2 regions of the Weizmannia sp. FSL K6-3076 genome follow, and region 2 is predicted to be linked to the other one. Evidence: riboswitches for the same ligand, from Rfam matches in the RefSeq annotation. Region 2 holds a riboswitch; the other holds the start of a gene.
The links. Region 2 has a riboswitch for preQ1 ahead of queC (7-cyano-7-deazaguanine synthase QueC). Riboswitches for the same ligand answer to the same signal wherever they lie in the genome.
Positions count from the first base shown of each region.

Region 1: it holds a riboswitch for preQ1, as region 2 does, so the genes downstream of both, NSS95_RS08080 (QueT transporter family protein) here and queC (7-cyano-7-deazaguanine synthase QueC) in region 2, are expected to answer to the same signal.

Region 1 is NZ_JBBOWU010000001.1:1,735,022-1,739,440, reverse strand. Features, by position in the region: gene ypjB (sporulation protein YpjB) at 1-783, shown strand, start outside; gene NSS95_RS08085 (zinc metallopeptidase) at 847-1,533, shown strand; PreQ1 riboswitch class I at 1,635-1,679, shown strand; gene NSS95_RS08080 (QueT transporter family protein) at 1,686-2,168, shown strand; gene NSS95_RS08075 (YitT family protein) at 2,195-3,058, opposite strand; gene NSS95_RS08070 (nucleotide pyrophosphohydrolase) at 3,210-3,554, shown strand; gene dapB (4-hydroxy-tetrahydrodipicolinate reductase) at 3,561-4,361, shown strand; gene bshB1 (bacillithiol biosynthesis deacetylase BshB1) at 4,380-4,419, shown strand, end outside.
Region 2 is NZ_JBBOWU010000001.1:2,120,707-2,125,125, forward strand. Features, by position in the region: gene NSS95_RS10110 (antibiotic biosynthesis monooxygenase) at 1-305, shown strand, start outside; gene NSS95_RS10115 (DUF1129 family protein) at 756-1,451, opposite strand; gene NSS95_RS10120 (PadR family transcriptional regulator) at 1,444-1,779, opposite strand; gene NSS95_RS10125 (hypothetical protein) at 1,905-2,102, opposite strand; PreQ1 riboswitch class I at 2,299-2,343, shown strand; gene queC (7-cyano-7-deazaguanine synthase QueC) at 2,370-3,053, shown strand; gene NSS95_RS10135 (ketopantoate reductase family protein) at 3,102-4,034, shown strand.

The DNA of each region.
Region 1 (4,419 bases), 390 kb from region 2:
AAAGTAGTGATCCTTCTTTGTGTGTTCATGTTAAGTTTTGCCGGAAAAAGTTTTGCAAAAGGTTCGGATGATGCTTTGGCACATTTAAATGACCTAAGCGACGAGGCATTGCAGCTGGCGAAAAACGGGCAATATGCAGAAGCAAAAAATGTGCTGAATGAATTTTCGAAAACATTTTCCAGGCAATCGTTTAAAAATAAACGTTTAACGATGGATGAATTGAGAGTTTTGACCGTCACCCATGATGAAGCGGTAAAGGCGTTGACGAAAGTAAGCGCAGAGCCTGAGGAGAAAGTGGATGCCTGCACGTCATTCCGGCTCGTGGTGGATGCGATCCAATCGAAGTATCAGCCGCTCTGGACGCAGATGGAAGGGCCGGTGATGTCTTCATTTACAGAGGTGCAAAAAGCAGCCGCAACAGGGAAGCGCGAAACGTACAACGAAAAATTAAACCTGTTCCTCAAACAATATGCAGTGATCGAGCCGAGTTTAAGAGTGGATCTGCCGGTTGAAAAAATACAGCGGCTCGATTCGAAAATCGCTTATATTGATCGTTATCGGGACAAGGTGGCAGGCAGCGGGTCCGGAAAAAAGGAACTGGAGGCGCTCCGGACAGATTTGAAGCAGCTGTTTGAAGCCATGAAGGAAGATGAAGCCGACCCCTCCCTCTGGTGGATTATGATTTCCACCGGCAGCATCATCATTCTTACTTTATCGTATGTCGGATGGAGAAAATACAAAGGGCAAAAAGAAGAGCGTCACGAGACCGATCATATGGATTGACCTTTTGACCTTATTCGGATACAATAAAGGTAAGATTACCATGGAGGGTATGGAGGGTGGCAAATGTCGTTTTTGATTTACTATCTCATTTTGGCAATCATTCCGATCTGGGCCCAGCTGAAGGTAAAAAACACATACAGCAAGTATGAAAAGGTCGCAAATGCATCCGGCATGACAGGCGCCGAGGTGGCAAGGATGATCTTGGACGAAAATGGCTTATACCATGTGAAAGTGCTGGAACACAGCGGCTTTCTAAGCGACCATTACAATCCGATTAACAAAACGGTCAATTTGTCGACTGCCAACTACCACGGGCGTTCGATTGCGGGGGCTGCTGTTGCGGCGCACGAATGCGGACACGCCATTCAGGATAAAGTCAATTACGGGCCGCTCCGTTTCCGTCACCGCCTCGTGCCTGTGGCGAATATCGGCAGCAATGCCTCTTGGATTTTTATTTTGATCGGGATGTTCACGCATGCGACAGGCATGTTCCTGCTCGGGATCATTCTCATGGGGCTTGCCGTGTTGTTTCAGCTTGTGACATTGCCGGTTGAATTCAATGCATCGTCCCGTGCGCTTGCACAAGTCACATCGCTCGGCATTGTCCGCGGCGGGGAAGAAAGGGAAGCGCGCAAAGTGTTATCGGCTGCCGCGCTCACATATGTGGCTGCCGCGGCTGTTGCGGTCATTGAACTGCTGCGTTTAATCCTCATCTTTACCAACTTAAACGGCAATAACAACAATAATTAACAGTACGAAAAGCTTTCCGGGGTGAATCGGCAACCCGGAAAGCTTTTTTTGTCTTGCTGCATGTTCTAGTTTGCATTATAATAAAGAAGTTTGGTTGTTTCCAACCCGTGGTTCGAAACCATCCCACGTAAAAAAACTAAGGAGAGATGCATATGAAACTGAAAACACTCGTCGTCAACGGGATTGTCGCCGCGCTGTATATTGCGGTGACATTTTTTATTCAGCCGCTTGCGTTTATGAACATCCAGTTCCGTGTTTCTGAAATTTTTAACCATCTCGTTGTGTTTAACAAGAAGTATATGATTGGCATTGTATTAGGCGTTTTTCTCTCAAACTTGTTTTTCTCGCCGATCAAGTATGATATGTTCATCGGCACGGGTCAGTCCGTCCTTGCGCTTGCGATTACCATTTTATCCGCACGGTTTATAAAGGGCGTCTGGGGGCAGATGATCCTTAATTCCATTGCTTTTACGGCCTCCATGTTTATTATCGCATGGGAAATGCAATGGTTTAACGGCGTGCCTTTCTTTTTCGGCTGGCTGACGGCAGGGATCGGTGAACTTGCTGTGATGCTGATTGGTATGCCGGTCATCTACCTGATCAACAAACGCCTGCATTTTGAAAAACAGATTTAAAAAAGAGCTGCCGCGGCAGCTCTTTTTTAATCTTCAATCGGCTGTTTGTTCTCATCGAGTGTAAAGCCTTCCCCGAGCACATCATGGACCTCCATCATCGACACAAAGGCATGGGGGTCAACGGAATGGATAATGCCTTTTAAACGGGACACCTCATGTTTTCCGACGACACAGTACAGTACATCCCGGTCCTGTTTCGTGAACATACCGTGCCCGCGAAAAACCGTAACGCCGCGGTCCATCTGCTTCATAATTTTCTCGGCAATTTCATCATGCTTGTCCGAAATGATAAAAGCGCCTCTTGCCGTATAGGCCCCCTCCTGCAGAAAATCGACAACACGCGAGCCGACAAAAACGGCAACGAGCGTGTACATCGCTTCACGGTAATGCAGATAGGTGATAAGCGACAGCGTAATCACGCATGCGTCGAACATGAACATGGTCCTGCCCATCGCCACGCCTTTATATTTAAACACGAGCCTGGCAATGATATCGACGCCTCCAGATGTCCCCCCGTAGCGGAAGATAATGCCGAGACCGACGCCGATAAATACCCCGGCAAACAGCGCCGCAAGAAACATATCATCGCGAAGCGGAATATGGAAATGTTTCTTCTCAAAAATCCATAAAAAAAGAGAGGAGCCGACCGTCCCGACCAGTGTATAGTAAAACGATTTTTTTCCAAGTAGCTTCCATCCCACAAAAAATACGGGAATATTCAAAATCAGATTGGAGTAAGAGGGGTTGATATGAAATAAATAGTAAAGCAGCAGCGTAATTCCGGTAAAACCGCCTTCCGCCAGATGGTTCTGAATATTAAAATGGACAATGCCAAAGGCAAAGATGCAAGAGCCGAGCAGGATAAAAAAAATGTTTTTCTTTTTCAGCATAATCCGTATCCTCCTTCCCCGGTATATATCCGGCGTTCCCATTATAGCGAAAGCGGTACAAAAGGGCAATCAGGCAGAGAGAAAAGCAAATATATGATTTGTAAAATCTGCCGTTTTTGGCTAACATGGAAGAGGATTACAGGATTGGGGGATGAAAATGGCAGAAAACAAATCGATCCGGCAAATGCAAAAAGAAGTCGATGATTATATCAGCCAGTTTGAAGAAGGGTACTTCAGTCCGCTTGCGCTTACAGCAAGGCTGACGGAAGAACTTGGGGAGCTGGCGCGCGAAATCAATCATTATTACGGGGAAAAACCGAAAAAACCGGATGAGAAGCCGAAAACCGTAGCAGAAGAGCTCGGCGATTTGCTGTTTGTCGTCATTTGCATGGCAAATGCTTTACATATTGATTTACAGGAAGCCCATACAATGGTTTTGCAGAAATTTAACACGCGTGATAAAGACAGATGGACGCGAAAAGAGCAGGAGGAGTAATGAAACATGGATGATATTCGGATTATTGTTGCCGGGGCCCGCGGGAAAATGGGGAGCGAGGCGGTCCGGCTGATCGAGCGGACGGAACATTTTAAACTCGTTGGCGTAGTGGACAGGACTTTTGATGGCAAACTGTTCAATGATGTATCCGATTATAACGGCGAACCGGTCCGGGTGTATACCGACCCGGAAGCATGCCTTGAAAATTGCCCGGCGGATGTATGGATTGATTTGACGGTGCCGAAAGCAGGGTTCCTCCATGCGAAAACGGCCCTTGCACATGGTGTCCGCCCGGTTGTCGGGACGACCGGGTTTACCGATGCGGAACTGGAAGAACTAAAGGCTGTTTCCGCACAAAAAGGAATCGGCTGTATCATTGCACCAAATTTTGCAATCGGGGCAGTGCTGATGATGAAATTTGCGCAAATGGCGGCGAAATATTTCCCGGATGTGGAAATCATCGAGCTACACCATGACCGGAAAAAAGATGCCCCGTCCGGCACGAGCGTAAAAACGGCGCAAATGATCTCGGAAGCAAGAAGAAAAAAAACACAGGGGCATCCGGATGAAAAAGAAACATTACAAGGTGCAAGAGGCGCGGATTTTGAAGGCATGCATATCCACAGCGTCCGCCTGCCCGGCCTTGTCGCCCACCAGGAAGTGCTGTTCGGCGGGGACGGCCAGCTGCTTACGATCCGCCATGACTCGATGGATCGCGCCTCTTTCATGTCAGGGGTGAAAGTAGCCGTTGAAACGGTGATGAACCTCAATACATTTGTTTACGGGCTCGAAAATATTTTGGATTAACCGGAAGGAGGAAAGGAAATGGCCGGCAAGGTGGATATTCTCGCTTTCGGGGCCCATG
Region 2 (4,419 bases):
AAGGACATGCAGATCAGGTTATCGAACGATTCAGTAAACCGGGAATCATCGAACAACAGGAAGGCTTTGTTGATATAAAAATCATGCAGAAAAAACAAGGGCGCGGCGAAGAAGAAGTGATTGTCATGATCACATGGGAATCAGAAACGCACTGGAAACAGTGGGAAAAGAGCGATGTCCATATCGCAGGACATAGGGCAAACCGCGGCAAGTCAAAACCGGACTATATGCTCAATATGGAACTCGGCATGTATGAAGTGAAAGCGGTGAAAAAAGCAGCAGGAAAAGCAGAAATTTCCGAGTGAAAAACTCGAGCGAAAAGGGAAGGCCGGCTGTAAGCCCTTTTAATAAAAAGCTGGCGAACCAATTCTAATCAGAGCCCCAAGTAGCCGAACGGAGAAAAAATGAGACTGAACGCCAAATAGATAGGCCGACCCGCATTTTGTCCTTCATTAATCTGATGAAGGACATTTTGCTAGTTGCCGCACCAGCATTTTGTCTTTCATCCACCCGGTGAAGAACATTTAGAAGATCGCAGCCTCTCGAACTGTCTTTCATCCACCCGCTGAAAGACAGTTCAAGAATCCTGGCCGACCATTTTGTCTTTCATCTCCCTGAAAGAAGATATTTCACAGTCCCCGCTGTTTTTTTGCAATACCTTTACGCACAATTGCGTGCAACATAGTTGGCGCATGCAAAACCCGTGGCGAAACCGCACACGGGCTTTTGAACAACAGATTTATTGCACGCTAGAACTATATCCCCCGGGACTTTGCTGCTTTCTCCCAGCTATAGTAAACCCCTAAACTCACCACACCTAAAACGAGCGGCAACCACCACGGATAAGAAAAGGACGGGCCGATTTTCGGCATGAATTTATCCAGCAAAATAACGCCGCCCAGAAAAACAAAGATTACGGCATCTATTTTCAAAAAAGTTAGGATTTGCACCTTTTTTGTCTTTTCCTTAAACAAACTCTTTTTCAAGATACGAAAGATATACCAAATGGCAAAGATCACGTATAGCCCGGCAATGAAAAAGTTCAGGGCCGCGGGTACAGGATAAAACGGCGGCAAAGGTCTGGAAAAGAACCGTTCAACAACAAAAGCAGTAATGCCATTAATGACCAAATCAATCCCCAAAAGCAAGATCATTATCCTGATTGTAAAAGAAACCATATTGCGTTTGTTTTCTTTCGGCAGCTGCCTGATGATTTCGTCGGCAAATGCTTTCGGGTCACCGCCGAACATTTGCGCAGCTGTCTTGTTTTCTTTTTGGCCTTCGAGCAGATGGTCAAGCAGTTCCATCAGCACTTCTTCTGTTTGCTGCTCGGACAAAACGGTTTGCAGGCGAAGGTAGTCAAGCATATCGTTGTAAAATTTTTTGTTCTCAGGTGCCAGTTCCTGCCGTTTACGGTTGTTTTCCTCAATCAACTGTTTTACACTAAGCATCCTCACTTCTTCCTTTCAATAAAAGATTTACAGGGGCTGCGATTCGCTGCCACTCTGCCGTAATCTCATCCAGCGCGGATTTTCCTTTTTCCGTCAATTCATAATATTTGCGGCTCGGCCCAGAATCGGATGGCTGCATCTCTCCATGGATCCAGCCGTTCTTTTGCAGGCGTAACAGAACCGGATAGAGCGTCCCCTCGCTAATTTCCTGGAGGCCTAATTGCTGAAGTTTTTTTGAAAGAATGTAGCCATAAACCGGTTCTTTTTCAATCACAGCCAGCACACAGCCGTCTAAAATGCCTTTCAGTAACTGGCTTCGAATGGACATCCCTCCACCCCCATTTCAACTACTTTGTTATGCAAGTTAGTTTATCAAAAAATGAACTACTTTGCAATGCAAAATAGAAAAAAACAATAATAAAATCCAGCGGCAGGCTAACCGCTGGAAAAATTTTATGATTGCTTTTTTCGCTTGGAAAAATAATGAAGGAAAAAGGACAGAATCATATAGGCTAAAATCAAAAATACGACATAATTGGCCCAAAAATTTTCAAGGTTCAACACATTCAGTGTGCTCAGCCCTTTCTGGATGCCCATTACAATGAGCACCGTCACCGCAAACATGAAAAATAATTGCACATAGCGTTTCATAGCCGTCCCTCCCAAATAAAGATAATCACTATGATTATCTTAAAAAACGGTCCGGCCGATGACTGTGATCTGGATCATAGCAAAGCCGGTTGTTTATGGCATTTATGTGAAAAATGCCGTACTCCGAAAAAGAACGGATGCTTTAAAAGATGGCGCCTGTTCCATGGTATAATCAATTGGGAAGAATCCTTCATTTATGGAAGAGGTTTTTAGAAAACCCTCTCTAAAAAACTAAGAAAACAGCATCCCTTTTCGGTGCTGTTTTGTGTGAAAGGACGATTATCAATGAAAAAAGAAAAAGCAGTCGTTGTTTTCAGCGGCGGCCAGGACAGCACCACCTGCCTTTTCTGGGCAAAGAAAAAGTTTCAGGAAGTGGAAGCCGTTACGTTCGATTACGGGCAGCGCCACCGTCTTGAAATAGAATGTGCAAAGAATATAGCGGAAGAGCTCGGGGTAAAGCAGCATATTCTGGATATGCAGCTGTTGAACCAACTCGCCCCGAACGCGCTGACGAGGGAAAGCATTACCGTGAAAGCAGGGGCAGACGGGGAGCTTCCGAATACGTTTGTGCCCGGGCGGAATTTGCTGTTTCTTTCTTTTGCCGGGGTGCTTGCCAGCCAAATCGGCGCAAGGCATATCGTAACCGGTGTGTGCGAAACGGACTTCAGCGGTTACCCGGACTGTCGCGATATTTTCATCAAATCTTTAAACGTCACCTTGAACCTTTCAATGGACCAGCAGTTTGTCATTCATACCCCGCTCATGTGGCGTAACAAAGCAGAAACATGGGCGCTCGCGGATGAACTCGGGGCATTTGATTTTGTCCGTGAAAAGACGCTGACCTGCTATAATGGCATCATCGCTGACGGCTGCGGGGAATGCCCGGCGTGCAAATTGCGCAAAAGAGGGCTGGAGCAATACCTGGCCATCCGGAACGGGCAGTCTGAATGACGATTTCGTTGGAATTGTGGTAAAATAATGAAAAAAGGAGGCGGGGGAATGGCTGAAATCAAAACAGTATCGATCATTGGGTTAGGCGCGCTCGGTATTTTATTCGGGCATCATTTATCGAAAAAAATGCCGGCGAAAAACTTGCGGATCATCGCTGACCAACAGCGCATTGAACGATATGAGCGGGAAGGCGTTTATTGTAACGGCGAAAAATGCCACTTTCATTATGTCACACCGGAAGAAACAGTGGAGCCGGCAGATTTGGTGCTATTTACGGTCAAATTCAACGGACTGGACGAGGCAGTTGAAGCAGTCAAACAACATGTCGGGCCGGATACGGTGATTTTGTCTGCCTTAAATGGGATCTCAAGCGAAGAAATCATTGGCCGTACATATGGAATGGACAAAATGTTATACTGTGTCGCCCAGGGGATGGATGCCGTCAAAACCGGAAACCAGCTGACATATGCGCATATGGGCATGCTTTGCTTCGGCGAAAAAAAGCCGGGCATTTTTTCGGAAAAAATGAAAAAAGTGGCCCGTTTCTTTGAGCAAACGGATTTGCCATACGAAGCCGACACCGAAATGATGAAAAGGCTTTGGGGCAAGTTCATGCTCAATGTCGGCGTCAACCAAACCGTCGCCGTTTACAAAAGCAATTACGGCGAAATCCAAAAAGACGGCCCTGCACGCGAGATGATGATTGCCGCTATGCGGGAAGTGATGGCATTGTCTGAAAAAGAAGGGTTTCCGCTCACGGAAGAAGATCTCCGTTACTGGCTGAAAGTGGTCGGAAACCTGAGTCCTGCCGGCAAACCGTCAATGGCGCAGGATGTCGAGGCAAAACGGTACAGCGAAGTCGGCCTGTTTTCCGGAACCGTCATCAAACTCGGCAAAAAATACGGCGTTCCAGTCCCGGTCAACGAAGAACTGAACCGGCGCATCCGGGAAATCGAAAGGACTTACGCCGCAGTACATTGACACGGATCACCAAAAAGGGAGCTTTCAGGAAAGCTCCCTTTTTGGTATGGCATACAATTGCCTGCTGTTTGTAGATGGAGGCTAGGGAAGGCAGTCATAGAAGCGCCCTATATGAAGAAAGGACACCTTTTTTCTGCGTTTCCTTAACTTAGAGGTCCTCTATGTGAAGGAAGAGCCTCGTTTTTGCTTGCTTCCTTAACGTAGACGGGCTCTATGTGAAGGAACAATCCCAATTTTCCTCGCTTCCTTAACGTAGACGGGCTCTATGTTAAGAAAGGCCTTCTTTTTTCTGCGCTTCCTTAACGTAGACATGCTCTATGTTAAGGAACAACCTCAATTTCCTTCGCTTCCTTAACGTAGACACGCTCTATGTTAAGGAACAACC